4 regions of the Sphingobium sp. MP9-4 genome follow, and region 4 is predicted to be linked to each of the others. Evidence: riboswitches for the same ligand, from Rfam matches in the RefSeq annotation. Region 4 holds a riboswitch; each other region holds the start of a gene.
What was found. Region 4 has a riboswitch for cobalamin ahead of cobW (cobalamin biosynthesis protein CobW). Riboswitches for the same ligand answer to the same signal wherever they lie in the genome.
Positions count from the first base shown of each region.

Region 1: it holds a riboswitch for cobalamin, as region 4 does, so the genes downstream of both, A0U87_RS03100 (cobalamin biosynthesis protein CobG) here and cobW (cobalamin biosynthesis protein CobW) in region 4, are expected to answer to the same signal.
Region 2: it holds a riboswitch for cobalamin, as region 4 does, so the genes downstream of both, A0U87_RS25680 (TonB-dependent receptor) here and cobW (cobalamin biosynthesis protein CobW) in region 4, are expected to answer to the same signal.
Region 3: it holds a riboswitch for cobalamin, as region 4 does, so the genes downstream of both, A0U87_RS10355 (TonB-dependent receptor) here and cobW (cobalamin biosynthesis protein CobW) in region 4, are expected to answer to the same signal.

Region 1 is NZ_LUFI01000014.1:61,878-69,910, forward strand. It holds gene A0U87_RS03080 (cobalt-precorrin-6A reductase) at 1-615, shown strand, start outside; gene cobJ (precorrin-3B C(17)-methyltransferase) at 576-1,358, opposite strand; gene cobI (precorrin-2 C(20)-methyltransferase) at 1,355-2,077, opposite strand; gene A0U87_RS03095 (precorrin-8X methylmutase) at 2,074-2,703, opposite strand; gene A0U87_RS03100 (cobalamin biosynthesis protein CobG) at 2,703-3,755, opposite strand; cobalamin riboswitch at 4,035-4,247, opposite strand; partial or broken gene A0U87_RS03105 (transposase) at 4,747-5,132, shown strand; AL1L pseudoknot at 5,028-5,144, shown strand; gene A0U87_RS03115 (cadherin-like domain-containing protein) at 5,492-8,033, opposite strand, start outside.
Region 2 is NZ_LUFI01000104.1:111,147-119,179, forward strand. It holds gene A0U87_RS25660 (efflux transporter outer membrane subunit) at 1-937, shown strand, start outside; gene A0U87_RS25665 (SDR family NAD(P)-dependent oxidoreductase) at 977-1,723, shown strand; gene A0U87_RS25670 (HoxN/HupN/NixA family nickel/cobalt transporter) at 1,775-2,827, opposite strand; gene A0U87_RS25675 (peptidase) at 2,824-4,323, opposite strand; gene A0U87_RS25680 (TonB-dependent receptor) at 4,326-6,314, opposite strand; cobalamin riboswitch at 6,505-6,750, opposite strand; gene A0U87_RS25685 (copper resistance protein B) at 6,813-7,673, opposite strand; gene A0U87_RS25690 (copper resistance system multicopper oxidase) at 7,670-8,033, opposite strand, start outside.
Region 3 is NZ_LUFI01000031.1:71,095-79,127, forward strand. It holds gene cobD (threonine-phosphate decarboxylase CobD) at 1-950, opposite strand, end outside; gene A0U87_RS10335 (adenosylcobinamide-GDP ribazoletransferase) at 947-1,666, opposite strand; gene A0U87_RS10340 (histidine phosphatase family protein) at 1,663-2,232, opposite strand; gene cobT (nicotinate-nucleotide--dimethylbenzimidazole phosphoribosyltransferase) at 2,229-3,242, opposite strand; gene A0U87_RS10350 (DUF1636 domain-containing protein) at 3,239-3,646, opposite strand; gene A0U87_RS10355 (TonB-dependent receptor) at 3,646-5,601, opposite strand; cobalamin riboswitch at 5,738-5,931, opposite strand; gene A0U87_RS10360 (ABC transporter substrate-binding protein) at 5,998-6,858, shown strand; gene A0U87_RS10365 (acyl-CoA thioesterase) at 6,871-7,269, opposite strand; gene A0U87_RS10370 (S9 family peptidase) at 7,269-8,033, opposite strand, start outside.
Region 4 is NZ_LUFI01000082.1:1,288-9,320, forward strand. It holds partial or broken gene cobN (cobaltochelatase subunit CobN) at 1-1,151, opposite strand, end outside; gene cobW (cobalamin biosynthesis protein CobW) at 1,151-2,203, opposite strand; cobalamin riboswitch at 2,380-2,622, opposite strand; gene A0U87_RS22800 (Rieske (2Fe-2S) protein) at 2,653-3,030, opposite strand; gene maiA (maleylacetoacetate isomerase) at 3,027-3,671, opposite strand; gene fahA (fumarylacetoacetase) at 3,668-4,960, opposite strand; gene hmgA (homogentisate 1,2-dioxygenase) at 4,957-6,273, opposite strand; gene hppD (4-hydroxyphenylpyruvate dioxygenase) at 6,266-7,306, opposite strand; gene A0U87_RS22825 (amino acid aminotransferase) at 7,317-8,033, opposite strand, start outside.

The sequences.
Region 1 (8,033 bases), on a different contig from region 4:
GGCGGGGTGGCGGGACTGGTCGCGCATCTGCGTGCGGAAGGCATCACCCATCTGGTCGACGCCACCCACCCCTTTGCCGCGACGATGAGCGCCCATGCGGTGGCGGCTGCGCATAGGGTGGGAATCGCCCATGCTGCGCTGACCCGTGCGCCCTGGACGCCCGTCCCCGGCGATCGCTGGACCACGGTGCCGGACATGGCAGCGGCGGTGGCCGCGCTCGACGGCCCGCCTCAGCGGATCATGCTCGCCCTGGGGCGCATGCATGTGGAGGACTTCGCCGCCCAGCCCCAGCATCATTATCTGCTGCGCTTCGTGGATGCGCCGGACGCGGTGCCCCCCCTGCCCGATCATGCCCTGATCGTGGATCGCGGCCCGTTCACGGTGGCGGACGACACAAGCCTGCTGCGCGATCATCGCATCGACCTGATCGTCGCCAAAAATGCCGGTGGCACGGGCGCAGCCGCCAAGCTGGACGCCGCGCGCGCGCTGGGCCTGCGCGTGCTGATGATCGACCGGCCCGCGCTGCCCGATCGGTGGGAGTTCCACCGGCCCGAGGATGTGCTCGACTGGATCGCTCATCCCGCCGCCTCGTCGGGGATGCCGCGCGGCGTGTAGAGGATCGGCCCGCGCGGCCGCTCGATGATGCGGGTCCGGCTCGACCCGACGATCACCATGGTGCGCATGTCCGCCATGTCCGCCCGCGCCTGCCCCAGCGGCACGATATGCAGTGTCTCCTGCGCGGTGGTCACGGCGCGGGCGAAGAGGATCGGGCGTGCATCGCCACAAAGTTCCCGCAACAGCGCCAGCGTGCGCACGAACCCTTCCGGCCGCGACGCCGACCGGGGATTGTAGAAGGCCATGGCGAAATCCGCCTCCGCCGCCAGCCGCAGCCGCTTTTCGATCAGGGACCAGGGCTTGAGATTGTCCGACAGGTTGATCGCACAGAAATCATGGCCAAGCGGCGCGCCCGCACGCGCCGCAGCAGCCAGCATCGCGGTGATGCCGGGCAGCACGCGAATGTCGATGTCGCGCCAGTGGGCAGGTCCGGCCTCCAGCGCCTCGAACAGGGCGGATGCCATGGCAAAGACGCCCGGATCGCCCGAGGAGACGACGACGACCCGCCGCCCCTGCGCCGCCAGCTCCAGCGCATGGGCCGCCCGGTCCAGTTCCACCCGATTGTCCGAAGGATGCAACGCCAGCCCCGCACGCGGCGCGACCCGCGCGACATAGGGGATATAGCCCACCACGTCGGTCGCGGCAGCCAGCGCGGCGTCGACCTCCGGCGTCACCAGCGCTTCGCCCCCTGGCCCAAGCCCCGCGATCGCGATCCAGCCCCCCTCTCCCGCCGCAAGATTCATGGCCGGCGCCCTTGGCCGTGGATCAGCAGGATCGAGAAATAGGGCGTGACCCTGTCGACATCGGCCAGCCGGGTCACGCGCTGTTCCGGCATGGCGGCATGTTCGACCAGCCATGCTTCATCGCTGCGCCCGGCCGCCGCCACCGCGCGGCGCAGCTTGGCGAGGTGCCGGCCGATCTTCATCACCACCAGCGCGTCGGTATCGCGGATGCGGCGGACCAGTTCCTCTTCCGGCAGCGTCGCCATCGCGACGGTCAGCACATCGTCACCCCAGGTGATCGGCAGGCCGGTCGCATTCCACGCGCCCGACATGCCCATGATGCCGGGGACCACTTCGACCGGGACCAGCCCCGCCAACCGGCTGTGCAGATGCATGAAGGAGCCGTAGAAAAAGGGATCGCCCTCGCACAAGACGACCACATCCTCGCCCGCCTCCGCGATCGCCAGCAGCCGGCCGGTGCAATCGGCATAGAAGGCGGCAAGGCAGTCGTTATAGCGCGGATCGGTGACCGGAATTTCGGTCGTCACCGGATATTCCATCGCCAGTTCGATTGCATCGTCCCGCAACATGCCCTGCGCGATGCGGCGCGCCTGCCCCGGTCGGCCGGCCTTGCGGAAATAGGCGACATGCCGTCCCCCCCGCACCAGCCGGTCGGCGCGCACGCTCAGCAAGTCCTGCGCGCCGGGGCCAAGGCCCACGCCATAGACGGTGCCGCTCATTCCGCGCGGCTCGCCAGCGCATTGATCGCCGCGACCGTGATCGCGCTGCCGCCAAGCCGCCCGTCGACGACGCAGCAGGGGACCGGCTGCGCCGCCCACAGTGCCGCCTTGGATTCCGCCGCGCCGACGAAGCCGACCGGGCAGCCGATGATCGCTGCGGGGCGCGGACAGGCCGGATCCTCCAGCATGTCGAGCAGGTGGAACAGCGCCGTGGGCGCATTGCCGATGGCAACCAGTGCCCCGGCAAGATGCGGCCGCCACAATTCCAGCGCGGCGGCGGATCGGGTATTGCCCATCGCCCGCGCCATGTCCGGCACGGCGGTGTCGTGCAGGGTGCAGAGCACGGCATTGTCGGCGGGCAGGCGCGCGCGCGTGACCCCTTCCGACACCATGCGCGCATCGCACAGCACCGGTGCCCCTGCGGCCAGGGCCTGCCGCGCCGCCGCTGCAAAGCCCGGCGAAAAGCGGATATGGGCCGCCAGGTCCACCATGCCCGCGGCATGGATCATGCGCACGGCGACCGGCTCCTCCTCGGCAGCAAAGCGCCCGAGGTCGGCTTCGGCGCGGATGGTGGCGAAGGACTGGCGATAGATCGCCGCGCCATCCCTCTCATAATCATGGGGCATCAACAGGCTCCGAAATGGGCAAGAAGGTCGGTGGCGGTGAGGTCAGGACGGACGGGCGCCGATCCTGCGCGGGCATGGAAGGCCAGGTCGTAGCGCCCGTCCCGCCCCGTCAGCACGATGTCGGCCGGAATCGAACTGGCGCAGCCCTTGGCGCAGCCGGAGACATGAAGGCGGCCCGCCACATGGGGGGCCAGCTGGCGGGCGAGATCGCGCGTCTCCACACTCGCCTGCGGGCAGGCAGGCGCGCCGGGGCAAGCCTCCACATGGATCAGCGGGTCGGCAGCGTCTGCGCACAGGCCGGGCAGTTGCCCTTCGGCCAGCAGCATGCGCCACGGGGTCAGCCGCATGGCCGGCGCGTCGAGAAGATGCCGCGCGTCGATCCGGCCGAAGGGAAGACCGTAGGCCATGCCGCCATCCCATGCGCCGGGCATCAGCCGAGCACTCGGCGACGCCGCCTCTGCCGTGCTCGTTGCCCAATCCGGCAGGGGCGCATCATGCCGGGCCATGCGCCCCACGCGCGCGCCGTCGCTCTCCACGAACCATCGGGCTAGCGCGAGCAGCGCATCCACTTCGCCGCCGCTGTCCACCGGCACGCCTTGTGCCCGCCCCTCCGCACGCAAGATCAGGCCGCCGTCCCGCGCCCGCTCGATGCGAAAATCCCCCGCTTCGCCGGACAGGAGCGGCGCGGCGCCGGCATCGATCACGAAGCCCATCTTGCCCGGCAAGTCCGGTAGTTCGTCCAGGCGATCGAGCAACTGGCGGGCGATGCGATGGCTGTCGTCGCCTTCGCGCCAGTCCGGCGCGACCATCACCATGCGCGCGCCCTCGCGCCTGGCATCGTGGTCGACCAGGCCAAGATCGAGCAACCGGTCGAGCAAGGAACGCCAGCTATCGTCGCGCACGCCGCGGATCTGGAGGTTGGCGCGCCGGGTCATGTCGATCAGGCCGTTGCCATGGGCGATCGCCGCTTCGCCCAGCGCCGCCAGGTCGTCGGCCGAAAGACGGCCGAAGCGCGGCTTCACGCGCACGATCAGCCCGTCGCCCGCCGCCATCGGGCGCCAGGCATCGGGACACCAGCCCCGAACGGCCGGCCCGTGGACCACCGCATGGTTCGCGGTCGCCCTATCCCTGCCCGCGCCGGTCTGGCTCACAGGCACATCCTCCGCGCGCCGGGACGCAACCAGGCGGGGCTTGCCGGCATCGCCGGTCGGCGCGAGGTGGCAGGCAGGCGCGACAGGCGCCCGACACCACGCGGCCGTGCAGCCCCAGCCACACGCTTCGCCGCCCAGACGGAAGAGAGACCGTGCCATGACCAATCCCTGGGTCAGGACAAGAGCGACCGAAACGCCGGCAGGTCTCCTGGCTCGCGGGTCGTTGCGGGATGCACGCCTTCCCGGACGCTCTGTCCAGTGGCTGCCCTCATGGGCTCGTGCATCGCGCTATCCGCTTACAGTTGCAGGGACAGCCACGGAATAAGGGGCCAGGCCCCCGCACCGCATTCCCGATTAAGTTCCTTGCGGAACACCGGCGTCAGTTATGCAATGCACCAGCATGAACCGGCGCATCGATGATGCCCTAGTCGAAACATCGGGCTTCGCCAAGACATGGAATGTGTATCGGCAGTCCCGCTGCCGGCTCGACGCCCAAGGCATACCGACGGAGGATGCCGAAACGGAAACCGGAAGCAAGGAAAGCGACGCGGCGTCGGATACCGAAATTATGGCTGGGGCGGCAGGAGCCCCAGTCAAATTCTCACGCCCTACAAGGCCTTGAAAACGCTGGCGTACAGCCAACGGCTGCACACCCTGTTGCTACAGCGTGTTGGCACAATCGACAACCCGGATTTTTCGCTCTCCAGCCACATCCTAGGCGCATCAAGCATCAAGCTATTTGCACCACTGTGACAGAGGAACTCGCGCAGGAGGGTAAGGTCAAATGGCCAGCTCGCATGAAGCTGCCGTTCGCGTAGCAACGGGCTATCCCCCTATAATGAACCGCGCCGGGTTTGCCGGAGGCTCCAACTCCTGAGAAGGTGGAGCCTGTATGAGCAAGACAACGAACAAGTTTGCGCCGGAAGTCCGCGAGCGCGCGGTGCGTATGGTGATCGATCATGAACGTGATTACCCCTCTCGCTGGGCAGCGGTGGTTTCGATTGCGGAGAAGATCGGCTGCGTTCCGCAGACGCTGCATGAGTGGGTGAAGAAGGCTGAGGTCGACAGCGGCAAGCGCGCGGGCGTCCCGACCGAGGTAGCCGACAAGATGAAGGCACTGGAGCGCGAGGTCCGCGAGCTGCGACAGGCCAATGAGATCCTGCGCCAGGCATCGGCATATTTTGCCCAGGCGGAGCTCGACCGCCCGTTCAAGCGATGATCGCGTTCATCGACGATTACCGCGATGCCTATGGGGTCGAGCCAATCTGCAGCATCCTGTAGATCGCCCCATCCACCTATCACGAGCGCATCGCACAGCGGCCTGATCCGTCGACTCCTCTCGCATTCCCGGCAAGGCCGCCCCCGCCCCTGCGGGATGCACACGGAAAAAGATCTGGAAACCACTCTGCTGGGGCCCGTCCTGCCTGACCGGACGTGTGGCGATTGCATGATCTACGGTACCGTTCTCACCGTAGACACGCCTGATTTCAATAAGCCGGCCGGCTCCGCATGTGCTCACCTTGCCGCCGACCGATGCAGCATTGACGCCGTGCGCCCGCACGTTTTCCGGACCTGGTGCTGCGCCGGCAATGCCGCAACAAGCGGCGCTGCATTTCCTCCCCCCTGTCAGACGAGTGCTACGCCAATCCGAAATTCTGGAACGTCAGCGTCGGCTTTGTGCTGAGGAAGGCGACCTGGACCATTGCCTGGGAGCCGGAGCCGTCGGGGTCGTAATATAGCGCGCCGGTCGATTTGTTATAGACGAGATACTGGTCCGGTGCGGTTGCCGCGGTTCCGGCATAGAAGGCCGATGACGGCAGGCTTCCGCTCGGCATCGAGGCAAAGGCGGTGAAGATGCCGCGCGCGAAAACGAGCATGTCCTCGCCCGGCGTAAAGTCCTTCACCGTGTCGCGATCGGCCGATACGGTCAGCGAATCGAACAGGAAGCTGTCCGACCCTGCCCCGCCGGTCAGCTCATCAAGGCCAGCGCCGCCGACCAGCAGATCATTGCCGTCATTGCCCTGCAGGAAGTCGTTGCCTTCTTCGCCATAGATGCCGTCATCGCCGCCCATGCCAACGATGAGATCGCCACCCAGGCTGCCGCGCATCAGGTTGTTGCCGCCATTGCCGGTCAGGGTATTGGCGAAATCATTGCCGACCACCGCGATACTGGCCGAGCCGGTCTGCGTCAGCTTTTCGAGATTGTCTTCCATCGTAAAATCGACGCTGGCATAAGCAATGTCGGTGCCTTCGCCATAATATTCGACGATCCGGTCGCCCAGATTATCGACATAGAAAATGTCGTTGCCGATGCCGCCATAGAGCATATCGGCGCCACCAGCGCCGTCGAGCGTGTCATTCCCCGAACCGCCGTAGAGGATGTCGCTGCTGGCATTGCCGGTCAGCACATCGGCCCCGCCCAGCCCGTTGATCGTCCACAGATCGTTGGTGGCAGCGGTGAAGATATTCACGCCATTGTCGCCGATAAAATATTTCGGCTCTGGCATGTTGTTGAGGCCGATGGTGAAATTCGATTCCACATAGGCCCCCTGGCTGTCGGTCACGCGGCCGACCACCTGGTAGGAGGTCGCCGTTTCATAATCGAGCAAGCTGCCATTGGCGACCGATATCAGCCCCGTTGCCCCATCCACCGAAAAGCGTCCGCCCGCCGTGTTGGTCAGGCTGAAAGTCAGCACATCGCCGCTATCGATGTCGCTTGCGCTCAATGTGCCTATGGTCGTGCCGTTGGCCGCATTTTCATTCACCATGTTCCCGGTCAGCGCCAGCGTCGTCGGCGCATCATTGGCGCCCATCACCGTCAGCGTCACGGTGGTGCTGGATTGCATGCCGGCATTGTCCTTGACCGTATAGGTGAAGGAATCAGTGACGCTCTGCCCGACGGCCAGTGACTGATAGGCCGAACCGGACGCATAGCTGATCGTCCCGTTCGACAGGGTCAGCGCGACACCGTTGGTTGTGGTCGCCGGCAGGGCTTGCAGCATCAACACATCGCCCGGATCGGGATCGACATCATTGGCCAGCAAGGTGGCCGACGAGAAGGTGGAGCCGTCCTCCGATACGCTGACAATGTCGGCATTCGCGGTGGGGGCGTCATTGACGCCGGCCACGACCACGCTCACCCGCCCGGTCGCATCGACCCCGACGGTGTTGACGACCTCGTAGGAAAAGAGTGCCGTGCCGCTGAAATTGGCATAAGGGGTGAAAACGATATTGCCATCGGTATCGAGGCAGATCGTGCCGCCGGAAATCGCCGATGCACCGACCAGCGAGATGGGCAACCCCTCCGCATCGACATCATTGGCGAGCAGGGTCGAGGCGAGGATTGTGATGCTCTGATCCTCCACGCCGGCCACGCTGTCCGCCGTGGCGATCAGCGCGGGTGGGCCACCTTGCGGGCCGAGCGGTTCGAACAGCTTATATTTGACCGATGTTCCCAGATTGTCGCCGCCCTGGCCGCTATAATCGGTCCATACCAGCGCGAAGCCGCCATCGGTGCCACCGGCGACCGCCGGATCGGCCTGAGCACCGAGGGATTCAGTATTGACGAGAAATTCGCCACCAATGCGGGCGCCGTTGATGTCGAAAATCTGTCCCTTGATCCCTGCGGTGCCATTTTCTGTGGCCGCGCCGCTATAGTCGGACCAGCTGACCATGATATTCCCGCCGGCCATGGTGCTTATGCTGGGCGCCAACTGGCCGCCGGCTATGGTCGTGTTGACCAGTTTTTCGCCGCCGACCTTGGCACCGCTGGCGTCGAATATCTGCAGTTTCAGGCCATAATAGTCATTGTCGCCGCCAACGCCGCTATTGTCGGCCCAGACAATGGCGAAACCGCCATTGGCAAGGCCGATGATCGCCTGCTGCTGCTGATTGCCGGCGGTCGTCGTATTGACGAGAAATTCGCTGCCGACCTTGCTGCCACTGGCCGAGAAGATCTGGGCCTTGACCGCGTCCTTGTTGTTGTCGCCGCCCAAAAGACTGGAATCATGCCAACTGACAACGAATCCGCCGTTGGACAGTGCAGCCACCACCGGCGTATCCTGCGCGTTGGCGGTGTTGGTGTTGACCAGCAATTCCGTGCCCAGCCGGTTGCCAGCGGCATCATAGACCTGGACCTTGACCGATGTCGAACTGGCGTCTCCACCCTGCAGGCTGGAA
Region 2 (8,033 bases), on a different contig from region 4:
GGCGCGGGCCGATGCCGACGCCAGCAATGCCGATCTCGCCTCCGCCAGGCTCAGCCTGCAGGCGGCGGTCGCCGACGCCTATGCGCGGCTGCGCGGGCTGGATGCACAGGCGGAACTGCTGCACCAGACGGTCGAAGCCTTCGGCAAGGCCTATGACCTGACCGACCGGCGCCACAAGGGCGGCGTGTCGTCGGGCATCGACGTCAATCGCGCCAAGACGGTGCTGGACAATGCGAAGGCGGACATCTCCGCCATCGCCAATGAACGCGCCGCGACCGAGCATGAGATCGCCGCGCTGGTCGGCGCGATCGCGTCGGACTTCAGCATCGCCGCCCGCACCCAGCCGCTCGCCGCGCCGGACGTGCCGACCGGCGCGCCCTCGCAACTGCTGGAACGCCGGCCCGACATCGCGGCGGCCGAACGGCGCATGTTCGCCGCCAATGCGCGCATCGGCGTCGCCAAGGCGGCCTTCTTCCCGACGCTGACGCTGGGCCTGACCGGCGGCTGGGAAACCACCCATGGCGACCTGTTCTCCACCCCCAACAGCTTCTGGGGCCTTGGTCCAGCATCGGCGCTGCTCAACCTGTTCGACGGCGGCAAGCGCCGCGCGCAGGTGAAGATGTCGCGCGCGGAGTATGAGGAACTGGCTGCCGGCTATCGCGACACGGTGCTGACCGCCTTCCGCCAGGTCGAGGATGCGGTTGCCGCCAATCATCACCTGTCCGACCAGATCGGCCATCAGCGCAGCGCCGCCGACGCCGCGCAGCGCACCAGCGATCTGGCACTGACCCGCTATCGCGATGGCGCGTCGGACTATCTGGAGGTGGTGACGGCCCAGACCGACGCGCTTGACGCCCAGCGCGCGGTGCTGATCGCTCAGACCCAGCGGATGCGCGCCAGCGTCGCGCTGGTGAAGGCGCTGGGCGGGGCCGCCTGATCTCGCTATTGGGCTGACGACAAAAGACAGGAGCGCCCCATGACCAAGACCGTCCTCATCACCGGCGCGACCGCCGGCATCGGCGAAGCCGCCGTCCGCGCCTTTGCCGCCGATGGCTGGCAGGTGATCGGCACCGGCCGTCGCGCCGATCGGCTGGAAAAGCTGGCCGCCGAAATCGGTGACGCCTTCTGCCCGCTGGTGTTCGACATGCGCGATGAAGCCGCGATCGATGCGGCGCTGGCCAGCCTGCCCGAAGCCTTCCGCGCGATCGACATGCTGGTCAACAATGCCGGCCTGGCGCTCGGCACTGCGCCGGCCCAGTCGGCCGACCTCGCCCAGTGGCAGCAGATGATCGAGACCAACATCACCGGCCTCGTCACCGTCACCCACAAGCTGTTGCCGGGCCTCGTCGCGCGCAAGGGCGGGATCATCAATCTGAGTTCGGTCGCGGCGACCTATCCCTACACCGGCGGCAATGTCTATGGCGGCACCAAGGCGTTCGTGCGCCAATTCTCGCTCGGCCTGCGGTCGGACCTGCACGGCACCGGCGTGCGCGTCACCTCGATCGAGCCGGGCATGGTCGAGACCGAATTCACGCTGATCCGCACCGGCAGCCAGCAGGCGTCCGACACCCTCTATGGCAATGCCAATCCGATGACGGCGGAGGATATCGCCGCCACCCTGCTCTGGGTCGCGAACCAGCCGGCGCATCTCAACATCAACACGCTGGAACTGATGCCGGTCAGCCAGTCCTTCGCCGGCTTCCAGGTCGCGCGCGAGGGGTAAAAACTGCCGTTCGGGCTGGGCGAAACCGAAGCTCAGCCCGAACGGAATAGGCTAAGCCCGCACCTCGCCCGCCGGGGTCAGTTCGATCGCGTCATAGCCCTTCCAGCGATAGAAGAGCGCGCTGGCGATCCAGCAGGCGATGAACAGGCCGATGATCGCGAAGCCCAGATCATTGAAATGCTCGCCCAGCGTGGCGGCAACGTCCCAGATGCCGCCGGAGAGGCCCAGCTTGTCGCCCAGCAGCGCCAGCGTCTCGATCGTGCCGATGCCGATCGCCACGGCCGCCGACAGGGCGGTGATGACGATGTTGTAGTAGAGCTTGCGCAGCGGCTTCACGAACGCCCATTGATAGGCGCCCATCATCAGCATGCCGTCGACCGTATCGACCAGCGCCATGCCCGCCGCGAACAGCAGGGGCAGAACCAGCACCGGGCCGAGCGCAAAGCCGTCACTCGCCTGCGCGGCGGAGAGGCCCAATATCGCCACTTCGGTCGCGGTGTCGAAGCCGAGGCCAAAGAGGAAGCCGAGCGGCGCCATCTGCCAGGGGCGCGAGATCAGGCGGAAGACCGGACGAAACAGGCGCGACAGCGGCCCGCGCCCGCCGGTCAGCATGTCGAGATCCGCCTCGACATATGTGCCGCCCGCCTGCACCCGACGGAAGGTGACCCAGACCTGGCGCAGGATCACCAGATTCATGATCGCGATAGCGAACAGGAAGGTGGCGGAAATCAGCGTCGCCACCACGCCGCCGGCAGCGCGGAACCGCTCCAGCCCGGCCAGCGCACTGACCGCATAGGCAAGGCCCAGCGCGGCGATCAGCACGATCGCGCTATGGCCGATCGCGAACCACAGGCCCACGGTCAGCGGCCGCTGACCATCCTGCATCAGCTTGCGCGTCACATTATCGATCGCGGCGATATGATCGGCATCGACCGCATGGCGCAGGCCAAGGCCCCAGGCGAGCAGGGCCGTGCCCATCATCACCGGCCGGTCGCCGAACAGGGCGAAGGCCCAGCCCCAGACGGCCAGATTGGCAAGGACGAGCGCCGCGATCAGCGGCACGCTGCGTCGCCGAAGCGACGCCTGCAAAGGGGTGGCGGTCATGCGGTTTCTCCGATCAGGGGCCGTAGGGCGCGGGCGCGCCGCCGGCGATTGCGGACGCGGCGCAGATCGCGCCGCAGCTTGGAAAGGCCCATCCACGTCCCCGTCCCGCAAACGAGCGTGACCATGGCGAGCAGCGGCAGGACGATCAGATCCCACCAGGGACGGGTGCGCAGCAGCGGGAAGTCGAGCCGGTGCAGCCCGTCCTGCATCCAGCGGAAGGCCCGGCCATTGCGGTCGAAGGCGCGGATCAGACGGCCGGACGCGGGATCGACATAGAGGCGTGTCGCCTGGTCATCGGCCAGGATGACGCGCCATACCGGCAGGGCGACGCTAGCCTTGTGACCGTAATAATAGGCATCCTCCTGGCGCAGCAGGACGATCGAGCCGATCGGCGAGCCATCCTGGAGCGCCGCGCGCAACCCCGCTTCGGACAAAGCGGCAAGCCGGCCAGCAGCGTCGAAACGCTGCGCCTTGCCAGCGCGATCGATCGCCACCAGATGGATGGCACCGGCAACAGGCACTACCTCCAGCCGGACGATACCCGTCGGCAAGGCGGGCAGCGCCGCGATCGCCCGGCGCGCATCGCCCCAGGCGAAGTCGCCGTTCAACCGCTGGCGCTCCGTCATCATCGCCTCGCTGTCGAGCAGCCCCCAGGGGTTCATCGACAGCAGCCCGCTCGCCACCCAGGTCAGCGTCAGGATGCCGAAGAACAGCCCGGCCATATGATGCCACCACCACAGGCCGCGATAGGGCGATCCGATGCTGCCGTCGCGGCGACGGCGCAGCCGGGCGATGCCGACCCACAGGCCCGTGATCGTGAGGAAGCAGCCGATCAGCGAGGTCCAGATGACGACCTGGCTCCACAGCGCGCCATCCTGCCGCAGGATCGTGGGATAGAGCCAGTGCGGCACCGCGCCGAGCCAGCCCCAGAAGCGCTGGAAACGGGTGGTGAGCTGCACCACTTCCCCGCTCTTGCCCGAGACATAGGCCTGCGTCCCGGCCGCATCGGCGTAATCGACACGGTAGAGCGGCGCATTGCGGCGGAAGGTCTGGACCGTCCACTGGTCCATCTCCGTCTGGGCGACCTGCCCGACCGGGCCGGCAATGGCGCTGTTGCGTCCGAATTCGCGCGCGATCCTGTGGATATTTTGCGGATCGACCTGCTCGACCGCTTTCCCCGACGCCCAGTCATGGGTGCCAGCGGATACTCGCATCTGGGGAATGGTGCGCGTCGGATCGAGCGCGGGCGTCACCCGCAATACGGGCCACCCCGCCATCATCTCGATCCGGGCGGCGGACAGCATCATGGCGTCGGGCAACATCCCCGCCCTTTCAGCCGACAGCTTGAGGGGCGTAAGCCCCCCAAGCTGCGCGGCCGGTGTCAGGCGCGGATAGTCGACATAGAGCATCACGAAGCCGGACAGGCACCACAGCGTCATGACGGCGCCGATGAGGATGCCCAGCCAGCGATGCAGCAGCAGGACCGGCCGCATCATGGTCAGAAGCTCAGGCCATAGCTGACCCGCAGCGTGCGCGGCACGCCCCGGTAGAAGTAGAGGAAGCGGCTGTTGCTGCCGTCCAATACTCCTGCATCGCTGACCGCCGAGCGATAGCCGGTGGAGGCGTAATCGCGGTGGAACAGATTTTCGACATTGATGCCGAACCGGTTGCGCCGCGCCTGATCCAGCCACAGATGCGCGCCCGCATCGACCACGGCATAATTGCCATAGTTCATCCGGCCAAAGCCCGATGCGGTCGACCAGACATCGCCCACCCAATTGGCCGACAGATTGGCGCCGAAGTGGCCGGTCTGCGGCGCATAGACGATCGCGGCGCGGCCATATTGTTCCGGATTGCGATCGCGCTGCACCGAACTGCCCTGATTGCGGACGCGCGACCAGGTGTAGCTGGCCGACAGGCCCCAGCCACCGGTCAAATTCGCGTTCAGCTCCAGTTCGGCGCCCCTGGCCCGCACCTTGTCGCTGACGTTGATATAGGTGCCTTCCGGAAAGGCCGGATCATCATAGGTGGTGTCGATCAGGTCGGTGATGCGCCGGTTGAACCAGGTCGCTTTCCACCGGATCGCCCCGCCCGCCAGCGCGCCACCCAGCGCGGCGTTGAGGTTCAGGCTTTCCTCGGGCTTCAAATTCGGGTTGCCGACCTCGCAACAGGGATCATTGCCATAGAGCTGCGAGGCGTCGGGCAGCACGAAGGAGGTGCCGCCATTGGCCTCCACGAACAGCGCCTCGCTCACATCATAACGGCCCGAGACGTTCCAGATCGTCTTTTCCGATCCCTTCGCCTTGTTGTAGCGCAGGCCCGCGGCGATCCGTCCCTTGCTCGACAATTCGTCATTGGTGCGCAGCTGGAAGACGCCGGCATGGACCTGTTCATCGGTCGGCGCGATCAGCAGGACGTCGTCGCGGCCGTTGAAGCTCTGGAAATCATAGCCGATCAGCGTGTCGATGCCGCGCAGCATGTTGAGCTGCACCACCGCGCTGCCGCCATAATCCTGATAGCCCCAGAAGGTGCCGGCCGGGTAGATGACCTGCGGCGGCCCCGCCGGAATGGGGTTGCGGATCTGGACATAGGCGGTCTTCCAGTCGTGGAAATAGCCCTTGAGGAAGAATTGCACCCCATCCTCGCCGGTATAATCGAGGCGCAGGCTGGCCACTTCCTCATTGCGGTCGTTGCGGCTCTCCTTCGTCCGGGTCGCGCTGATATTGTCGAGATCGGCCTTGGTGTGCTGGTAGAGCGCGTTGAGGCGCAGGTCCGGCGCGATATCATATTGATATTTGATGCCCGCCGACCAGAGATCATAGCCGCGCGCGCGATCGGTGGCGCTGGGCTGCATCACGTCATAGGGACGATAGCCGTCCGACTGGCTGCGATTGGCCCAGACCACGAAGCGATGCTGGCCGATCGCGCCGCGAACATAGCCATCCAGGCTAGTGCCGGCAAAGCTGTCGAGGCTGGCATTGACTTGGCCGCCCAGATCATCGCTGAAGTCGCGGGTGACGACATTGATGACACCGGCCGCCGCCTGGGTGCCGTAGAACAGGCTTTCGCCGCCTTTCAGCACCTCGATCCGCTCGATCATGCTGGCGGCCATGGTGTCGTTGGGCGAGGTGCCGCCATAGAGGCGGTTGTTGAGGCGGATGCCGTCCATCGTCCACAGCACATCCTTGGTGCGCGATCCCTGCAACGCAATGTCGACATAGCTGAACGGCCCGGACTGCGACCGGATGAACAGGCCCGGCACCCCTTCGAGCGCGCGGGCGGTATCGATCGCGGCGGCATCGCGGATCTGCGTGTCGGTGACGATCTCGATCGCATGGCCATAGCGCGACAGCTGCTGCGGCAGCGTCTCTTCCAGGCTGGTGCCGGTGACGACGATGCTGTCGCCTTCTCCTTCGTCGGCCAGAGCCGGCGATGCAAAGGCGAGCGAAAGGGCCAAGGCGGCCCGCGAAACGATAATGGACTTCATATATTCCCCCATCCGGCGCCGCGTTCGACGGGCGGGGGCAACCTTCACGAGCGGCACGCGCGCGAACGTCCGACACACGCGCCGGCCGGGCGCCCATGGGCAACCGACGCGCGTTTGTCGCAGCGGCCCCAGCCGCTCGTTCGTCGCTCAGACGGAAGTTACCGTGCCGCGGCCATCCCCTGGACCAAGGCAAGAGCGACCAGACGCCGGCAGGTCTCCTGGCTCACGGGTCATCGCTTGATGCACGGCCTTCCCAGGCCTCGCAGGATTTAGCGTCCGGCCCAGTGGCTGGCGGATCGGTCATTCTGCCGTCCGCACATGTACATCGCGCTCACCGCTTACAGTTGCAGGGACAGCTGCGGATTTGGACAGTCACCCGTCCGCACCGCATTCCCTATTAAGCCCCTTTCGGGACACCGGCGCGATCATGATCCCATGCCGTGCGGCGCAGGATCGGCGGGATCGATAATCGAATATCAGGCGGGCTGCAAGCGCCTCTCAGAACCAGGCGCGCAGGCCGATCACTAGGCTGGTGGCCGACGGCCTATCGCCGGCAGCACGGGCATGGTCGGCCGTGTCGCCCAGCTTGCGTTCCCAATTGACGCCGACATAGGGCGCGAATTCGCGGGCAATCTCGTAGCGCAGCCGCAGCCCCAGCTCGATATCGGACGGGCCGGCGCCGATCCCCAGTTCGGGCACGGCCTGCGCCGCCAGATTGAACTCGGCGGCGGGCTGCAGGATCAGCCGCTGGGTGATGCGCTGGTCATAGCTCGCCTCCAGCCGCAGATGGGCGTCGCCCCTGGTCGACAGGAAGGCTTCGGCCCCGACCTCGAACCAGTAAGGCGCCAGGCCGTCGATGCCGATCACCGCATAGCTGCGGTCCGGCCCTTCGCCGAAATCCTGCCGCACGCCCGCCTGCAGGTTGAACCAGGGGTCGATCGCCCGGCTGTAGAGCGCCTGCACCTCGGCCCGTTCGAGCGATCCGCCGACCGTCCCCTCACCCTCGCTCTTGACCGCGAAGCGGTTGATGTCGCCGCCGATCCAGCCTTCGCCTTCCCAGGCATAGCCATCCGCGCCCTTGCCGGCGCGATATTCCAGCCGATCGAGCATCCATTGCGAATAGGTCATGCCGCCCCCTTCCGCGATCATCGCCGCGCGGGCGCTGGCCATGGCGGCGGGGTCATAGAGCGCGTCGGCGGCATGGTCGGTCGGCACCGGCGGGGCCGTGCCTTGCGGGATGGCGGCGTCGGTGGTGGGCATGCTGTGGCCCATCGCTCCATGGTCCATCTGGCTATGATCCATCGTCTGGGCCTGCACCGGCGCAGCGGCGGCGAGCAGCAGGAGCGCGATCAGCTTCATGCCGCGTCCTCCTCGTGGCGGACCGTCACGACCCGCATCATCCCGGCATGCATGTGCATCAGCATATGGCAGTGGAACGCCCAGTCGCCCAGCGCATCGGCGGTAAGGTCGAAACTCACCTTGCCGCCGGGTAGCACATTCACCGTATGCTTGCGCGGATTATGCGCAGCCTCGCCGGTCACCAGTTCGAAGAAATGGCCGTGCAGATGGATGGGATGGGGCATCATCGTGTCGTTGATCAGGGTCACGCGCACCCGTTCCATATGGCGGAAGGCGATCGGCTCCGCCCCTTCGGACAGCTTCACCCCATCGAACGACCACATATAGCGTTCCATGTTCGCGGTCAGGTGGATGTCGAGC
Region 3 (8,033 bases), on a different contig from region 4:
AGGCCCATCGCGTCGGCCGGCAGGCCGATGCGCAGCCAATGCGGCTGACTATCGAAGGGCCGGGTCAAAATCGCCTGCCCCGCCAGTCGCTCAAAAAGCGCCATGGCATGGGGCGTTTCGATCAGGCGGAAGAGCGGGCTTTGGCCGATCGGCTGATAACCGCAGCGCAACAGTAGCGCGTCGAGCGCCCGCGCCTCCCGCTGGAGCTGGTCGCGCATCGCTTCTATCCAAGCTCTATCGCGATAGCCGGCCGTGCCGACGGCAATGGCGGCGGCCGACACCGGCCAGGCACCCAGCCTGTCCCGCACCCGCGCAACGATCGCGCGCGGCGCCACCAGAAAACCGAGGCGCAGGCCGGCAAGCCCGAAAAACTTGCCGAAGGACCGCAGCAGCATGAGGGGGCGATCGTCGGCCACGAAGGGCGCCAAGCTGATATCCGGATGGCCATCGGCAAAGGCCTCATCCACCACCAGCCAGCCATCCGACCCGCGCCGGTCGAGCAGGGCCAGCAGATCGGCCACGCCATGGATGCGCCCGTCGGGATTATTGGGATTGGCAAGGATCAGCGTCTGCCCATCGGCCTCGTCCAGACGGTCGAGATCGACCGGCGCGGCGCCGGACACCATCGCGCCATGGGTGCGATAGGCCGGGCTGGCATGGCGGACCGAACCGTCAAGCAATGCGCCAACGAGGCGCAGGCCAACCTCCGTCCCCGGCAGTGCGCAGACATGATCGGCCGCGACGCCAAAATGGTCGGCCGCCGCCTGTTCGAGCGCGCGCAGCCCCTGCTCGTCGGGCAAGGCGCGCCAGTCGATCACCTGCTCGGCAGCGCCGGGCCAGGCATGGGGATTGATGCCTGTGGATAAGTCCAGCCAGCTTTCGGGCGCGCCGCCGAAATGCGCGCTCGCCGCCGCCACGCCGCCGCCATGCCAGGTCCAGCGCGTCGTCATGTTGTGCCGCTCGCGATCAGGACGACGAAAAGCAGCCCGCTTTCAACCAGTTCAATGCCCGCGCCATGGCCATCGCCGGAAATGCCGCCCAGCCTGCGCCTCAGCCACAGGCCCCAGACCAGCATCAGCAGTGGCGCTGCGAGCAGGGCTGGCAGCCACCAGGCGGCGATTATCAACAGACTTATCCACAGGGCGATGTGGATCGTTTTGACGGCATCGGCAAAACGCGCGCCCAGCCCGGCATGCAGGGGCGGCATCATGCGCGCCCACAGCAACGGCCCGATCCGCGCGGCAAAGGGAATGAGCAGCAGCGGCAACATCATGCCCCGCTCGACCAGCGCATGGAGCAGCAGCAGCTTGGCGATCAGTTGCAGGCCAATCGCCACCACGCCGAAACTGCCGACATGCGGGTCGGCCAGCACCGCCAGCAGCCGGTCGTGCCCCTTATGCACCGCGCCGCACGCGTCGGCGATGTCGCCGAGCCCATCGAGATGCAGCGCCCCGGTCACGCCGACCCAGCAGAGCAGCCCGGCCAGCGCCCCGACCCAGGGATCGATGCGAACGCCAAGATTGACAGCGAACATGACAGATAGACCGACAATCGCGCCGACCGCCGGAAACCATCGGATCGACCGTGCGAAGTGTGTCTCGTTCGCTGTCACCTTCGGCATCGGCAGGCGGGTCAGAAACTGGATGGCAAGGACCAGCCCCTTCATGGGCGCAGGCCCGTGATGCGGGCGAGCGGCGGTTCACCGGTCCAGCGTTCCAGCGACAGCAAGGCGGCATAGGGCAGGCCGAAGCTCCAGCTCTGCTGCACGCTGAACCCGCACAGATGGGCCAGCGCCGCGCGCATCGCCCCGCCATGGGTCAGCACCAATGTGGGCACGCGCGGCAGATCCTCGACAGCATCGGCGATCCGCCCCAGCAATGCCGTCCAGCCCTCGCTGCCCGGCGGCGCGAAGCCATCGGGATCCTGCCAGAAACGGGCGAGCGCCTCGGGATCGACATCGGCCGGGGCCAGACCATCCCAGATGCCGAAATCCAGTTCCCGCCAGCGCGGATCGACCCATACCGGCAAGCCGGCGCGCTCGCCGATCGCGGTCGCCGCCTGCCGGGCGCGCTGCAGGTCGGACGTCACGATCATCTCGATCTCCAGCCCCTCCGCCTGCGCCAGGCAGGCATCGATGCCCGCGCGCGTCGGCACGCTGTCGGTCCGCCCCAGCAACAGGCCGGGCGTCTCGGGCGCGCCATGCCGCAGCAGGTGGAGCGGCATGCCCATCATGTCGCGGTCGACACCGCCGCCTCGGCAAAGGTCGCCATGCCGCTATGCGCGGCTACGGCCGCACGGACAATATTGGCCGCCACCGCCGCGCCGCTGCCTTCGCCCAATCGCATGTCGAGGCTCAGCAGCGGTTCAAGGCCCATCCGCTCCAGCAGCAGGCCATGGCCCGGCTCGGCCGAGCAATGGCCGGCCAGGCAATGGTCGGCAAAGACCGGCACCTGCGCCACCAGCGGCGCGATCGCGGCGCAACTGATGAAACCGTCGAGCAGCACCGGCACGCCCAGCTGGCGGGCGCGCAGCACCGCGCCGGCAATCGCCGCCAGTTCGCGCCCGCCCAGCCGGCGCAGTGTTTCAAAGGCTCTGTCCGGCGCATCGGCATGGAAGGCGAGCGCGCGATCGATCGTCGCGATCTTGCGCGCAATCCCCTCGCCATCGACGCCCGTACCGGGACCAACCCAGTCACTGACCTTTCCGCCGAAGCTGCGGGCGCTCAGGGCTGCTGCGGCGGTCGAATTGCCGATCCCCATCTCGCCCACGACCAGCAGGTCCAGATCCTCTTCGGCCGCCGCCGCGCCGATCGACAGCGCGGTCAGGCACTCCTCCTCGGTCATGGCCGGGGCGATGGTGAAGTCCGCCGTTGGCCGGTCCAGATCGATCGATCGCACCGCCAGTTCCAGCCCGGCCACACCGGCCAGCGCGTTAATCGCCGCGCCGCCGGCGGCGAAATTGGCGACCATCTGCGCGGTCACGGCGGCGGGATAGGCGCTGACGCCATGGACGGTGAAGCCATGATTGCCGGCAAAGATCGCGGCACGCGCCCGTTCCAGGCGCGGCACCGCGCGCCCCTGCCAGCTTGCCATGAAGATCGCGACATCCTCCAGCCGGCCGAGCGCCCCCAATGGCTTGGTCAGCTCGGCCTGCCGCGCGCGTGCCGCCGCGCTCGCCAGTTCCTCGGCCGGTGGCAGGTTGGCCAGGGCATTCTCAAAATCGGTGATCGAGGCGAAGCTCATTCGACGACAAATCCTTCCGGCGGGGTACGGGTGATGAAATGGCCCTTCACGCCTTCGGGCCACTCACGAAAGGCGACGCGGCCATGATCGCTGGCGGCATAGGCAATGGCGTAATCGAGGATCGCGCGTGCCGCATCGGCATCCGGGGTGAACCGCCCCATGACATAGCCGACCTTGCCGGGCGCGCGCAGATGGACGGTGCAATGATCCTGGCAGGCGAACAGGCAGGGCATGTCCTGCACCGCGACGGTGGCATAGCGCGGGTCGGAGGCCTGCACCGTGCGCAGCGCCTCCGCCAGCCGTGCCCCGCCGCGCACGCCCTCCCCGTCCTCCCGCGCTTCGGCCGAATGACGGCAGGTATTGCAGGCGAGGATGGCGGGGCCGGGTTCGACGGGACGCAGCATCAGAAGCGCCCCCGGAAGCCGGCATAGATGCTGCGGCCGAGCGTGCCATAGCGATAGGCCGTCATGTAGTTCTCGTCGAAGAGATTCTCGACGCGGGCGAACAGGCGCAACGCCGGGGTGAACGCATATTCGGCGCGCAGGTCGACCAGCGTATAATCGTCCAGCCGCGTCGTGTTGGCCGCATTGTCATAGCTGTGGCCGGACCAGCGCACCGCCGCGCCGGTGGTGAGGCCGAAGGGCCAGGCATAGCTGATCGACCCATTGGCGCTGTTGCGCGGCCGGCGCGGCAGCCAATTGCCTTCGTTCGCAGTGTCCTCCGAACGATCCTCCGCCACGGTCCAGCTATAATTGCCGTCAATGGTCAGCCCCTTGACCGGCTCGACCGCCACCTGCGCCTCTATCCCATGCGCCTTGGCGCGCGCGACATTGAGATAATAGCCATAGCGGCGGGTGGTGGTGCCGGGCGTGAAGCAGCGCGGATCGGTCGAGCTGGTGGAACAGCTATTATAGATGATCTGGTCGGTCGTGGTCCGGTCGAACCAGGTCGCGCCCAGCCGCAGCTTCTCGCCAAGGAAGCGCTGCTCCGCGCCCGCTTCCCAGCCATGGGCGCGTTCGGGGTCGAGCGCCTGATTCCCATATTCGGAAAAGAGCTGATAGAGGGTCGGCGCCTTGAACCCCTCGCCATAGCTGGCGCGCAGCACCGTCCCGGTCGGCAGCGCCCAGACGCCCCCGGCGGAAAAGAGGGTACGGCCGCCATAGCGATCATGATCGTCATAGCGCAGCCCGCCAGTCAGGGTCAGGCCCGTAATCGGCTGGGCATTAAGCTGGCCATAGACGCTGGTGATCTCCGCCTTGCCGCGGGCCGGGTCGGGAATCGGCACCGAAAGCGAGGCCGAAGGCGACACGCTGCGGAAGCGGCTATTCTCATTCTCCATCCCGAACAGCGCGGTCCAGCCGTCGGCGATCGCGAAGCTGCCCTGATATTCGAGCCGCTGGTTGCGCCCGGCGGCGTCGAAGCTCTGCTTGCGCGGGTTGCGCGGGTCATAATTGTCGCGATCGGTGTCGGTATAGCCATAGCCGAAACGGTTGCGGAAGCGGCCGTCGAGCAGTGCGACGTTAAGGCCGGCATAGCCGACAAATTCGCGATTGGTGCCATAGGCGGGGCTGTCCGCGCTGGTCGCGTCGAAATCGACATGGCCATCGGAATAATAGCCGCGCAGGTCCGCGCTGATTCCGTCCGCCAGCGCCACCTCGACCCGGCCGGTGACGCTGCGGTTGGTATAGCCGTCCTTCTCCTTGCCGCCAAAGGCCGGGCTGATCGCCGAAATGCCGTCGGTGGTGAAGCTCTGGCCACCGATCCTCCAACTGACCGGGCCGGTCTTGCCGCCCAATGCCGCGCGGGCGCTGACCGTGTCGCGCGACCCCGCCTCTATGTCGAAGCTCCCCTCCAGCGCCTTTTCGGGCATGGCGGTGACGACATTGACGACGCCACCGATTGCCTGACTGCCCCACAGGGTCGACTGGGGACCGCGCAGCACTTCTATGCGCGAGGCGTCGCCGACCAGCAGATTGGCGAAATTATAGCCGCCGCCGGCCGAGGACGGATCGTTGAGCTTCACCCCGTCGATCACGACCACGGTCTGGTCGGATTCCGCGCCGCGGATGCGCAGCGACGTCGCCGTGCCATAGCCGCCATTGCGCGAGATGCTGACGCCGGGCGTGCGCAGCAGCAATTCGGTGACGCCCAGATCCTGCGCCCGGTCGATCGCCGCCTTGTCGAGCACGGTGACGGAGGCCGGCACCTGATCGGCCGGCGTGGCGAGGCGGGTCGCGGTGACGAGGATCGAGGATGCCCCGGCATCGGCGGCGGCATCGGGCGGTGGCGCCTGCTGCGCCTCTTCGGCGAAAGCGGTGGTGGAGAGAAGGAAAGAACAGAAAGTCAGATATTTGAACACATGAGCCCCCGGACGAGGGACCGCATCCCAGGGACGATATCGGTGCCCGGCCGGGCGCGACATGGTCCCCGCACCTATGCGGTCCACCTGTCGCCACGCGGGTTCACCCCCGTCCGCTCGGCACACCCTGTCCGCGCGAAGGACGACCGCGACGGGCAGGTCTCCTGGCTCGCGGGTCATCGCTGATTCATGCCGCCTTCTCAGAACCTTGCGGTCCCAATGGCATATGGCACAAAGGCTCGCCGCTCACAGTTGCAGGGGCAGCCGGGGTCTTGAACCCCATTCCCTTTTCATCCCCGCTGCCGGGGAACCTGTCGCAGTCCGGGCGATAGGCGAGCCCGACTGGAGCGTCAATCTTCCTTGCCTGGCGGAGCGCGCCGGCTAAGGGAGGTGGCCATGCGGATATTTGCGCCCATCGGCCCCGGCAAGGGGATGATCGCCCTGATGATCGCCCTGATCGGCGGTGCCACATTATGGGCGGCCACCGCGCGCCAGCCTGCCAATGCAGGCAAACGTCCGCAACGGATCGTGTCGCTCAACCTGTGCGCCGACCAGTTGCTGGTGGCGCTGGCCGATCGCGACCAGATTGCCGGCCTGACCCATAATGCCGGCGATCGGCAGATGTCGGCGGTGGCTGCCGCGACCCGCGGCCTGCCCATCCTCGACGGATCGGCCGAGCAGATTTTGGCGACCAATCCAGACTTGGTGATCGGCATGCCGGCGCGGCGCAATCCGGCGATCGCGATCCTCAAGGCCCAGCATTATCCCGCCGTCGACCTGAAAAGCGCGGACAGCTATGCCGATATCGTCGCGTCGATCCGCACGGTGGCGCAGGCGATCGGCCATGCCGACCGGGGCGAAGCGATGATCGCGCGGATGGACCGGGAGCTTGCCGCCCTGCCCCGTGCGCCGAAGCCGAAGGTCGCCGCCTATTATCAGCGGCGCGGCTACATGACCGGCACCGGCACGTTGGTCGACGACCTGATGACGCGGGCAGGGCTGCGCAACCTGGCCGCCGACCTTGGCAAGCCGGCGATCGCGCAGGTCAGCCTGGAGGAGATGGTCGCCGCCCGGCCCGATTATCTGATCGTCGAGAGCGCCACCGACCGGATCACCGACCAGGGCACCGAAATGCTGCACCATCCGGTGCTACGCGACATAGCGCGCATCAGCCTGCCCCAGGCCTGGACCGTGTGCGGTGGTCCTGCCTATGTGCAGGCGGCACGCGCCCTCTCCCAAGCCGTCAGCGCCCGCTGAAGCTGGGCCGGCTCAGCCCTCGATGAAGTTTGCGGCGACTTCGGCCGGCACCCGCATCAATCGGCCGCTCTCCTTGTCGATCATCGCCCAGGTGGATTTGGCAGACACCTTCACCTTGCCGTCCGGCCCGGTGAACTCGATCAGCCGGTCGAACCGCGCGCCGCGCGGTCCTTCCGGAATCCAGGTGCGGCCCGACACGACATCGCCCTCGGTCACGTTACCGCGATAATCGACCTCATGCCGGGTCACGACCCAGATATAGGCGTCGACATGGGCCGGATCGGCATGGGTCATCCAATGTTCGACCGACAATTGCTCCATCCACTGCACCCACACCGCGTTGTTCACATGGCCCAGCACATCGATATGCTCGGGCCTTGCGGTGAATTGCTTGGTGAAGCTCGACGCCATCAGCCTTCCACTCCCAGCTGCCACAGGATGAACGCAAATTCCTCGGCGGTCTCGTGCAGGCTCTCGAACCGCCCGGACTTGCCACCATGTCCCGCGCCCATATTGGTCTTGAGCAGCAGGATATTGCTGTCGGTCTTGGTCGCGCGCAGCTTCGCGACCCATTTGGCCGGCTCCCAATAGGTAACGCGCGGGTCGTTCAGCCCGGCGGTAACCATCAGCGGCGGATAATGTTGCGCGCTGACATGGGTGTAGGGGTCATAGGACTGGATGGTGCGGAATGCGGCCTCATCCTCGATCGGATTGCCCCATTCGGGCCATTCGCCCGGCGTCAGTGGCAGCGTCTCGTCCAGCATGGTGTTGAGCACATCGACAAACGGCACATGCGCCACCACCGCGCCCCACAGGTCGGGATCGGAGTTGATGACCGCGCCCATCAGCTCGCCGCCGGCCGATCCGCCCGAAATGCTGATCCTGCCCTTGGCCGAATAGCCAAGATCGATCAGCCCCTTCGCGACATCGACGAAATCGGTGAAGGTGTTGGTGCGCTTGTCGAGCTTGCCATCCAGATACCATTGCTGGCCCATATCGTCGCCGCCGCGAATATGGGCGATGGCAAAGGCAAAGCCGCGATCGAGCAGCGACAGGCGGCTGGTCGAGAAACCCGGCTCCATCGCCAGACCATAGGCGCCATAGCCATAAAGGTGCAGCGGCGCGCTGCCGTCACGGGGGAAGTCGGCGGGATAGACGATCGACACCGGAATCTG
Region 4 (8,033 bases):
AGCGCGACCCGGCGCTCGGCCGGCGCAGTGCGGCGCAGTGCCGCCCAGTTGCGCGCCAGATCGGCGACGAAGGCGACCCGGTCGGGTGCCACGCGCGGTACGACGATGCCACACTGGGTGCGTTCATCGAACCGCTCGGCCGCCTTGAAGGCGACGGCGCGGGTGAAGAGGCGCCCGTCCACTTCCGGCAGGGCGACATTCATCGCCAGGTCGCGCGGGCCAAGGCCACGGGCGGACCCGCGCCAGCTGCCTTCCTCGACCCCGGCAAAGGCGGTCTGCAGGATCGAGCAGTCGGCCTGTTCCAAGATGCCCGGCACGCGCGGCTCGGACGACGACGAGGCGGCGAAGCTGGTCGCATTGACGATGATGTCGGGCGCGATGTCGGCCAGCAGCCCGCCGAGCCAGTCGCGCACGAACGGCTCGCGCAGCGCGCGGACATGCACGGCGGCAACGTTGAAGTCGCGCGCGCCAAGGGCCGCGACCATCGCATCGACCGCGCTCAGCGTGCCGGCGACCACCAAAGCGCGGTAGAAGATCAGCAGCGCCACCGGCCGCCCCTCGACCCAGGTCGCGCGCAGTTCCGCCACGCCGGGCCGGTCATGGCCGGGCAAATAGAGGCCCGCGTCGGCGATCGGCAGCGGATGATTGGGGTCGCCCGCATCCGCGCCGGTCAGCCGGGCGGCGCAGCGCAGGAAGGACAAAGCATTGGCGGTGCCGCCCTGGCGCAGATAGTCCCGCAACTGCTCGCGCATCGCCGCCGGCACGGTGGAGGCGAGGTCCAGCGCGGGATCGCCCTCGCGCCCGTCGGCGATCGCGGCGAAGGCGATGCCGCGTTCGCGCGCGACCTGCGCAATCTCGTCCACGCCATAGGGCCAATAGCTTTTGCCGCCGAGCAGGATGACGCAGACGAAGCGCGCCTTGGCGATCACCTTCTCGACATAGAGATCGACCGAATAGGGATGTTTGAGCTGCAGCAGATTGGCCAGCCGCACGGTCGGCGCGTCATCGGGCAGGCGCGCGGCGGCGGCGGCGAAACAGGCCAGGTCGCTGTCCGCCACGGTCAGGATGACGATGTCGCCGGGCGGCTGGTCGAGGTCGATCGCCTCCTCGCCGTCGCTGATCGTTCCCGGCGTGGCGGACAGAAGATGCATCAGCCGAGCACGGCCTGGATGTCGGCCTCGATCGCGGCGCGGTCCAGCCCCTTCTGGCCGATCACCACCAGCTGGGTGCGGCGCGCTTCCTGCGGCTGCCAGGGACGGTCGAAGAAATGCTGGATGCGCGGGCCGACCGCCTGCACGACGAGCCGCATCGGCTTGCCCGCGACCGCGACCATGCCCTTGACGCGCAGCACGTCATGGGTGGCGATCAGCGCGGACAGCGCCTCCACCAGCGTGTCGGGATCGACAACCGCATCGCCGCCGACGACGAAGCTGTCGAAATCATCATGGTCATGATCCTCGCCCTCCGCCTCATGGTGCGAGGGCCGGGCGTCGAGATCATCCTCCGCCGCCGCGACGATGCCCAGCAGCGCGCCGATATCGACCGCACCATGGGCGGCGCGGACGATCTTTACGCCGGGCCGCGTCTCGGCATCGACCTGCGCCTCGACCGCGGCCAGCGTGTCGGCATCGACCAGGTCGCTCTTGTTCAGCACCACCATATCGGCACAGGCGAGCTGATCCTCGAACAATTCCTCCAGCGGGCTGTCATGGTCCAGATTGGGATCGGCGGCACGCGCGGCGGCCAGCGCCGCCTCGTCGGTGGCAAAGCGACCGGCAGCGACCGCATCGGCGTCGATCAGCGCGACCACCCCGTCCACCGTGGCGCGGGTGCGGATGTCGGGCCACTGGAAGGCCTTGACCAGCGGCTTGGGCAGGGCCAGCCCCGACGTCTCGATGATGATATGGTCGGGCGGGCTCGGCCGGTCGAGCAGCGCGGTCATGGTCGGCAGGAAATCGTCGGCCACGGTGCAGCAGATGCAGCCATTGGCCAGCTCGACAATATCCTCTTCCGGGCAGGCGGCGTCGTTGCAGCCCTTCACCAGTTCGCCGTCGACGCCGACATCGCCAAATTCGTTGATGATGAGGGCCAGGCGGCGCCCCTTCGCATTTTCCAGCAGGTGGCGGATCAGCGTGGTCTTGCCCGCGCCCAGGAAGCCGGTGATGACGGTGGTCGGAATCTTGGCAGATGCAGTGTTGGCCATGACAAATACTCGCGCGCCGGAGCAACCGGGGCGGGAGCGAACCGGGCGCGCACGCACGGCCGGCCGGCATCGCGGACGGGCGCTTGTTCGCCCGCAGATGCGTGACCGCGCGGCTCCAGCCGCCAACCTGTCGCTCAGACGGAACACCGTGCCCCGGCCATCCCCTGGACCAAAGCAAGAGCGACCTAAACGCTGGCAGGTCTCCTGGCTTGCGGGTCATAGCGGGAGGAACGGCCTTCCCAGGCCTCGCATGATTTAGCGTCCGGCCCAGTGGCTGCTAATCCCGCATCGGGGACAGCCTTGTTCATCACGCTCGCCGCTCACAGTTGCAGGGACAGCTGCGGACTTGGATGCCATGGCATCCGCACCGCCTTCCCATTTTAAGCCCCCGTGGGGGCACCGGCGCGATCATGTCGGGACGATGCGAAGCGCCGTCCCTGGGCCGGTTCCTAGTCGCTTTGGGCAGCGGTGACAATCCAGCCATCGGCCATGGCGAGCGGCCAGGGCGTAAGGCGCTGGCCGACACAAGGGCCGCCGACGCAGGCGCCATCGTCGCGGCGGAACAGGGCGCCGTGCCAGCTACATCTTATATGGCTGCCATCCGGGGTCAGATAATCATCGAGCTGCTGCGCGAGCGGCAGGCCGGCATGGGGGCATTGATCGACAAAGCCGGCGACATGATCGCCATCCCGCACGGCAAAGCCATGGAAGCGGCCGGCGCGCATCTGCAGCACGAAATTGCGCGCCTTGCCATCGGCGATCTGCGCGATCGGGCAGAGGCGCACACCCGCCGGCGTCGCGAACAGGCGCGTGTCACTGACGCTCATATGTCAGAGTCGGGCTGGCGATCGGGGTGCGCGGCGGCAAAGGCGGGGAGCGCGCATGCCGCCGCGTCCACGGCGCACAGCCGCGGAAAGGGCGTCAGGTCGACGCCGAAGCGCCGGGCATTGTAGAGCTGGGGCACGATATGGCAGTCGGCGAAGCTGGGGCGGTCCCCGAACGCATAGGTGCCGCCGTGACGGGCGATCAGCGTTTCGAGCGCGGCGAAGCCCTCGCCGGTCCAGCGGCCGATCCAGGCGCGGACCTGATTCTCGCTGGCACCAAAATCCTGCCGCAGCGCCTGCAACACGCGCAGATTGCCGAGCGGATGGATATCGCAGGCGATGATGCCGGCCATGGCACGGACGATCGCGGCATCGCCGGGGTCGGCGGGCAGCAAGGACGGCTGCGGCCAGCGCGCTTCGATCCATTCCAGGATCGCGCCGCTCTGCGTCAGCACGCTGTCGCCATCCACCAGTGCGGGCACCAGCCCCTGCGGCGCCAGCGCCTGATAGTCGGGTGCCCGCTGCGCACCGCTGCGCAGGTCATGGGCGACCTGCGCATAGTCGACACCCTTCAGGGCCAGCGCGATCCGCACGCGATAGCTCGCGCTTGACCGCCAATAGCCATGAAGGGTGAGGTCGCTCATCGCGCCGGCACGATCATCGCGCGGCATTCGCCAAAGCCGATCGACACATGGCCGGGGGCCGACGCGGTGGCGCGCAATGTCACCTCGTCGCCATCCTCCAGGAAGCTGCGCGTCTCGCCCGATGGCAGGCTGATCGGCTCGCGGCCGCCGCTGCTGATTTCCATCAGGCTGCCATAGCCATCGCGCGTCGGGGCGGAGATGGTGCCGCTGCCCAGCAGGTCGCCCGGCATCAGGTTGCAGCCATTGGAGGCATGATGGGTGACGATCTGGCTGACGGTCCAGTACATGTTGCTCGCCGGCCCCTGGCTGAGCCGCATCGACGGCTGGCCCGCGTCGCGCATCGCCTGGGTGGAGAGATACACTTCCAAGGTCAGCGCCAGCGCGCCATGGGCCTGATCGTCGGCATCGCTGAGGTAAGGCAGCGGCGCGGGATCGCCTTCCGGCCGGGGCGGCTGGGCGATGCGGAACGGCGCCAGCGCCTCGGGCGTCACCACCCAGGGCGAGATGGTCGAATGGAAATTCTTGGCCAGGAAGGGCCCGAGCGGCTGATATTCCCACGCCTGGAAATCGCGCGCCGACCAGTCGTTGAGCAGGCAGAAGCCGGCGACATGATCGGCCGCCTCGCTGATGGGGATCGGGCTGCCCAGATCATTGCCGGCGCCGATCCACACGCCCAGTTCCAGCTCATAGTCGAGCCGGGCAGTCGGGCCGACCACAGGCACTTCGGCCTCGGGCGGCTTGCGCTGGCCGCGCGGACGGACCAACGGATCGCCCGACGGGCGAATCGAGGACGCCCGGCCATGATAGCCGATCGGCACATATTTATAATTGGGCAGCAACGGATTGTCGGGCCGGAACTGGCGGCCGATATTGTTGGCGTGATGGATGCCGACATAGAAGTCGCTATAGTCGCCGATCCGCGCCGGCAGGTGCAGCGTGCAGTCTGCGGCCCGGTGCAGCAGCGGCTCGACCGCCGGGCGATGGGCCGGGTCCGACAGCAATATGCTGATCCGGCGGCGCAGGGCGACCCGCTCCGCCACCGGCAGCGCCATCAGCGCATTGAGCTGATCTTCCAGCAGCGGCGCGCAGTCGATCAGCCCGGCACTGACGCAGGCGGCCAGGTCCAATATCGCGTCGCCGATCGCGACACCGGCGCGCGGCGAAGCTCCTGCGGGCGAAAACAGGCCATAAGGCAGATTCTGGATCGGGAAGTCGCCATGATCCTGCGCGCTGTCGACCCAGCTGGTGCGGGCGGGATCATGGGTCTCGTCTATGTGCCAATAGCTCATGGGGTCTCGTTCATCGGGGGAAGCTGGGCCTTGCGGAAGCCGGACCAGCACTCATCATAATCGGGCTGCAGCAGCGGGCTTTCCATCGCCCAGCGCGTGGGACGCAGCACCATCCGGCTTTCGAACATGAAGGCCATGGTGTCGGCGATGCGCTGAGGTGCCAGGTCGGCAGCGATCGCCTTGTCATAGCTCGCGCGGTCGGGGCCATGGCCGGCCATGCCATTGTGCAGCGACGCGCCGCCGGGCGCGAAACCGCCCGCCTTGGCATCATATTCGCCATGGATCAGCCCCATCAGCTCGCTCATCACATTGCGGTGGAACCAGGGCGGCCGGAACGTGTCCTCCGCCACCATCCAGCGCGGCGGGAAGATGACGAAATCGATATTGGCGGTGCCCGGCGTCTCGCTGGGCGAGGTCAGCACCGTGAAAATCGAGGGATCGGGATGGTCGAAACTGACCGTGTTGATCGTGTTGAAACGGGTGAGGTCATAGTGCAGCGGCGTCAGATTGCCGTGCCAGGCGACGACATCGAACGGGCTATGGTCCAGCATGGTTATCCACAGGCGGCCCATGAACTTCTGTATCAGGGCGAATGGCCGCTCGACATCCTCATAGGCCGCGACCGGCGCCTCGAAATCGCGGGGATTGGCGAGGCCATTGGCGCCGATCGGCCCCAGATCGGGCAATCGGAAGGGCGCGCCGTAATTTTCGCAGACATAGCCCCGCGCCGCGCCTTCGATCAGCTCGACCCGGAAGCGGACACCGCGCGGGATCAGCGCAATCTGCAACGGCGCGACGTCGATCACGCCCAACTCGGTGACGATGCGCAGCGCGCCCTGCTGCGGCACGATCAGCATCTCGCCATCTGCGCAGACGAAGGCGCGATCGACCATCGAGGCGGTCACGGCGTAGAGATGCACGGCGCAGCCTTGCCCGGCCGCGACATCGCCATTGCCGGCATAGCTGGTGAGGCTGTCGATGAAATCGACGTCATCCGCAGGCAGCGGCAGCGGGTTCCAGCGCAGCCGGTTGGGTGAGGGCGGCACTTCGTCGAACGGCGCGCTGCGCAGCAAGGCTGCAGCATCATAAGGCGCGAAGGATGGATGCGATGCCGCCGGCCGCATGCGATAGAGCCAGCTGCGCCGGTTCTCCGATCGTGGCGCGGTGAAGGCGGTGCCGGACAATTGCTCGGCATAGAGGCCATAGGGCACGCGCTGGGGCGAATTGCGCCCCATCGGCAGCGCGCCTTCCACCGCCTCGGTCGAAAAATGATTGCCGAAGCCGCTCATCATCCGGGGCGGCGCATCATTCATTGACGGTGATCACGCCGCGACGGATCTGGTCCAGCTCGATCGATTCATAGAGGGCTTGGAAATTGCCATTGCCAAAGCCTTCATTGCCCTTGCGCTGGATGATCTCGAAGAAGATCGGGCCGAACATCGTCTCGGTGAATATCTGCAGCAAGATGCCCTCCTCGCCGACATTGCCGTCGATCAGAATGCGGTTGCGCTTCAGACGTTCCAGATCCTCGCCATGGCCCGGCACGCGCTGGTCGACCAGCTCATAATAGGTCTCGATCGTGTCCTGCAGCCGCACCCCACGCGCGCGCAGCCGCTCGACCGTGTCATAGATATTGGCGGTGGTGAGAGCGATATGCTGGATGCCCTCGCCATTATAGTCGCGGATGAACTCCTCGATCTGGCTCTTGTCGTCCTGGCTCTCGTTCAGGGGAATGCGGATCGCCTTGTCCGGGGCGATCATCGCCTGGCTGAACAGGCCGGTCGCCTTGCCCTTGATATCGAAATATTTCTGCTCCTCGAAGCCGAAGAGGGTGCGGTAAAATTCGCTCCACACCCGCATCTGGCCGCGCTTCACATTGTGGGTCAGATGGTCGAGCAGGTCGAGGCCGACATTGTTGCGCGCTTCGGCTTCCCGCCAGCCGGGGAACTCGGCCCAGTCGGCATAGGGATCGCCGCCATCGGGCATGAAATAGAGATAGGATCCGCCAATCCCCTGGATCACGGTGTCATTCTCGTCCGTCGGCTTGCCACCATGGTCGAGCGCCCAGCGCAGCGCCGCATCGGGATCGGCAACGCGAAAGGCCATGGCGCTGGCCGAGGGGCCATGTTCGCCACGGAACGCAGCGACCCGCCCGGCATCGTCGCGATTGAGCATCAGGTTGATCCGCCCCTGCTTGTAGCGGGTGATATTCTTGGACGGGTGGCGGTGGGTCGCGGTGAAGCCCAGCTGCTCGAACTGCGCGGCCATCTTCTCGGGCTCGGGCGAGGTGAATTCGACGAACTCGAAGCCGTTGAGGCCCAGCGGGTTGGCGGGATCGATGGTCATGACGGGGTCCTCAGGCAGAAGGCAGATGCGGCGAAAGGCCGGCAACGAAGGCGGGGATGGTGTCGAGCCGCAGCCCGGCGATGTTGATGCGGCCATTGCCGGCCATGTAGATGCCATGGTCGGCGCGCATCGCGGCGACGGCGGCGGCGCTGACCGGTAGCATCGCGAACATGCCGCGCTGGCCGGCAATGGCGGCCAGCTGCGGATGGGCCGCGGCCAGCGCAGCGCGCAGCGCATTGATGCGGGTGCGCATCTGGTCCAGCTCGCTCATCCATTCGGCGCGCATCGCCGGCCGTTCCAGGATGGTGCGCACGATCGCCGCGCCATGATCGGGCGGCATCGACCAGATGCCGCGCGCCAGCGCGACGATGTTGGAGAAGGCCAGCGCGGTCAGCGCGGCATTCGCCCCCTGCACCCACAGCACGCCCACCCGCTCGCGATAGAGGCCGAAATTCTTGTCGCAGCTATAGGCGACCAGCGCATCGGGCACGGCGGCCAGCATCTGCCGCGTGGCAGCGGCGTCCGCCTCCAGCCCGTCGCCCAGACCCTGATAGGCGAGGTCGATGAACGGGATCAGGCCCCGCGCCGCGCACAGATCGGCGATCGCCGCCCATTGATCGGCGCTGAAATCGACGCCGGTCGGATTATGGCAGCAGCCATGGAGCAGCAGCACGTCGCCGGCCTGCGCAGCGGCCAGATCGGCAAGCATCGCGTCGAAATCGACCGC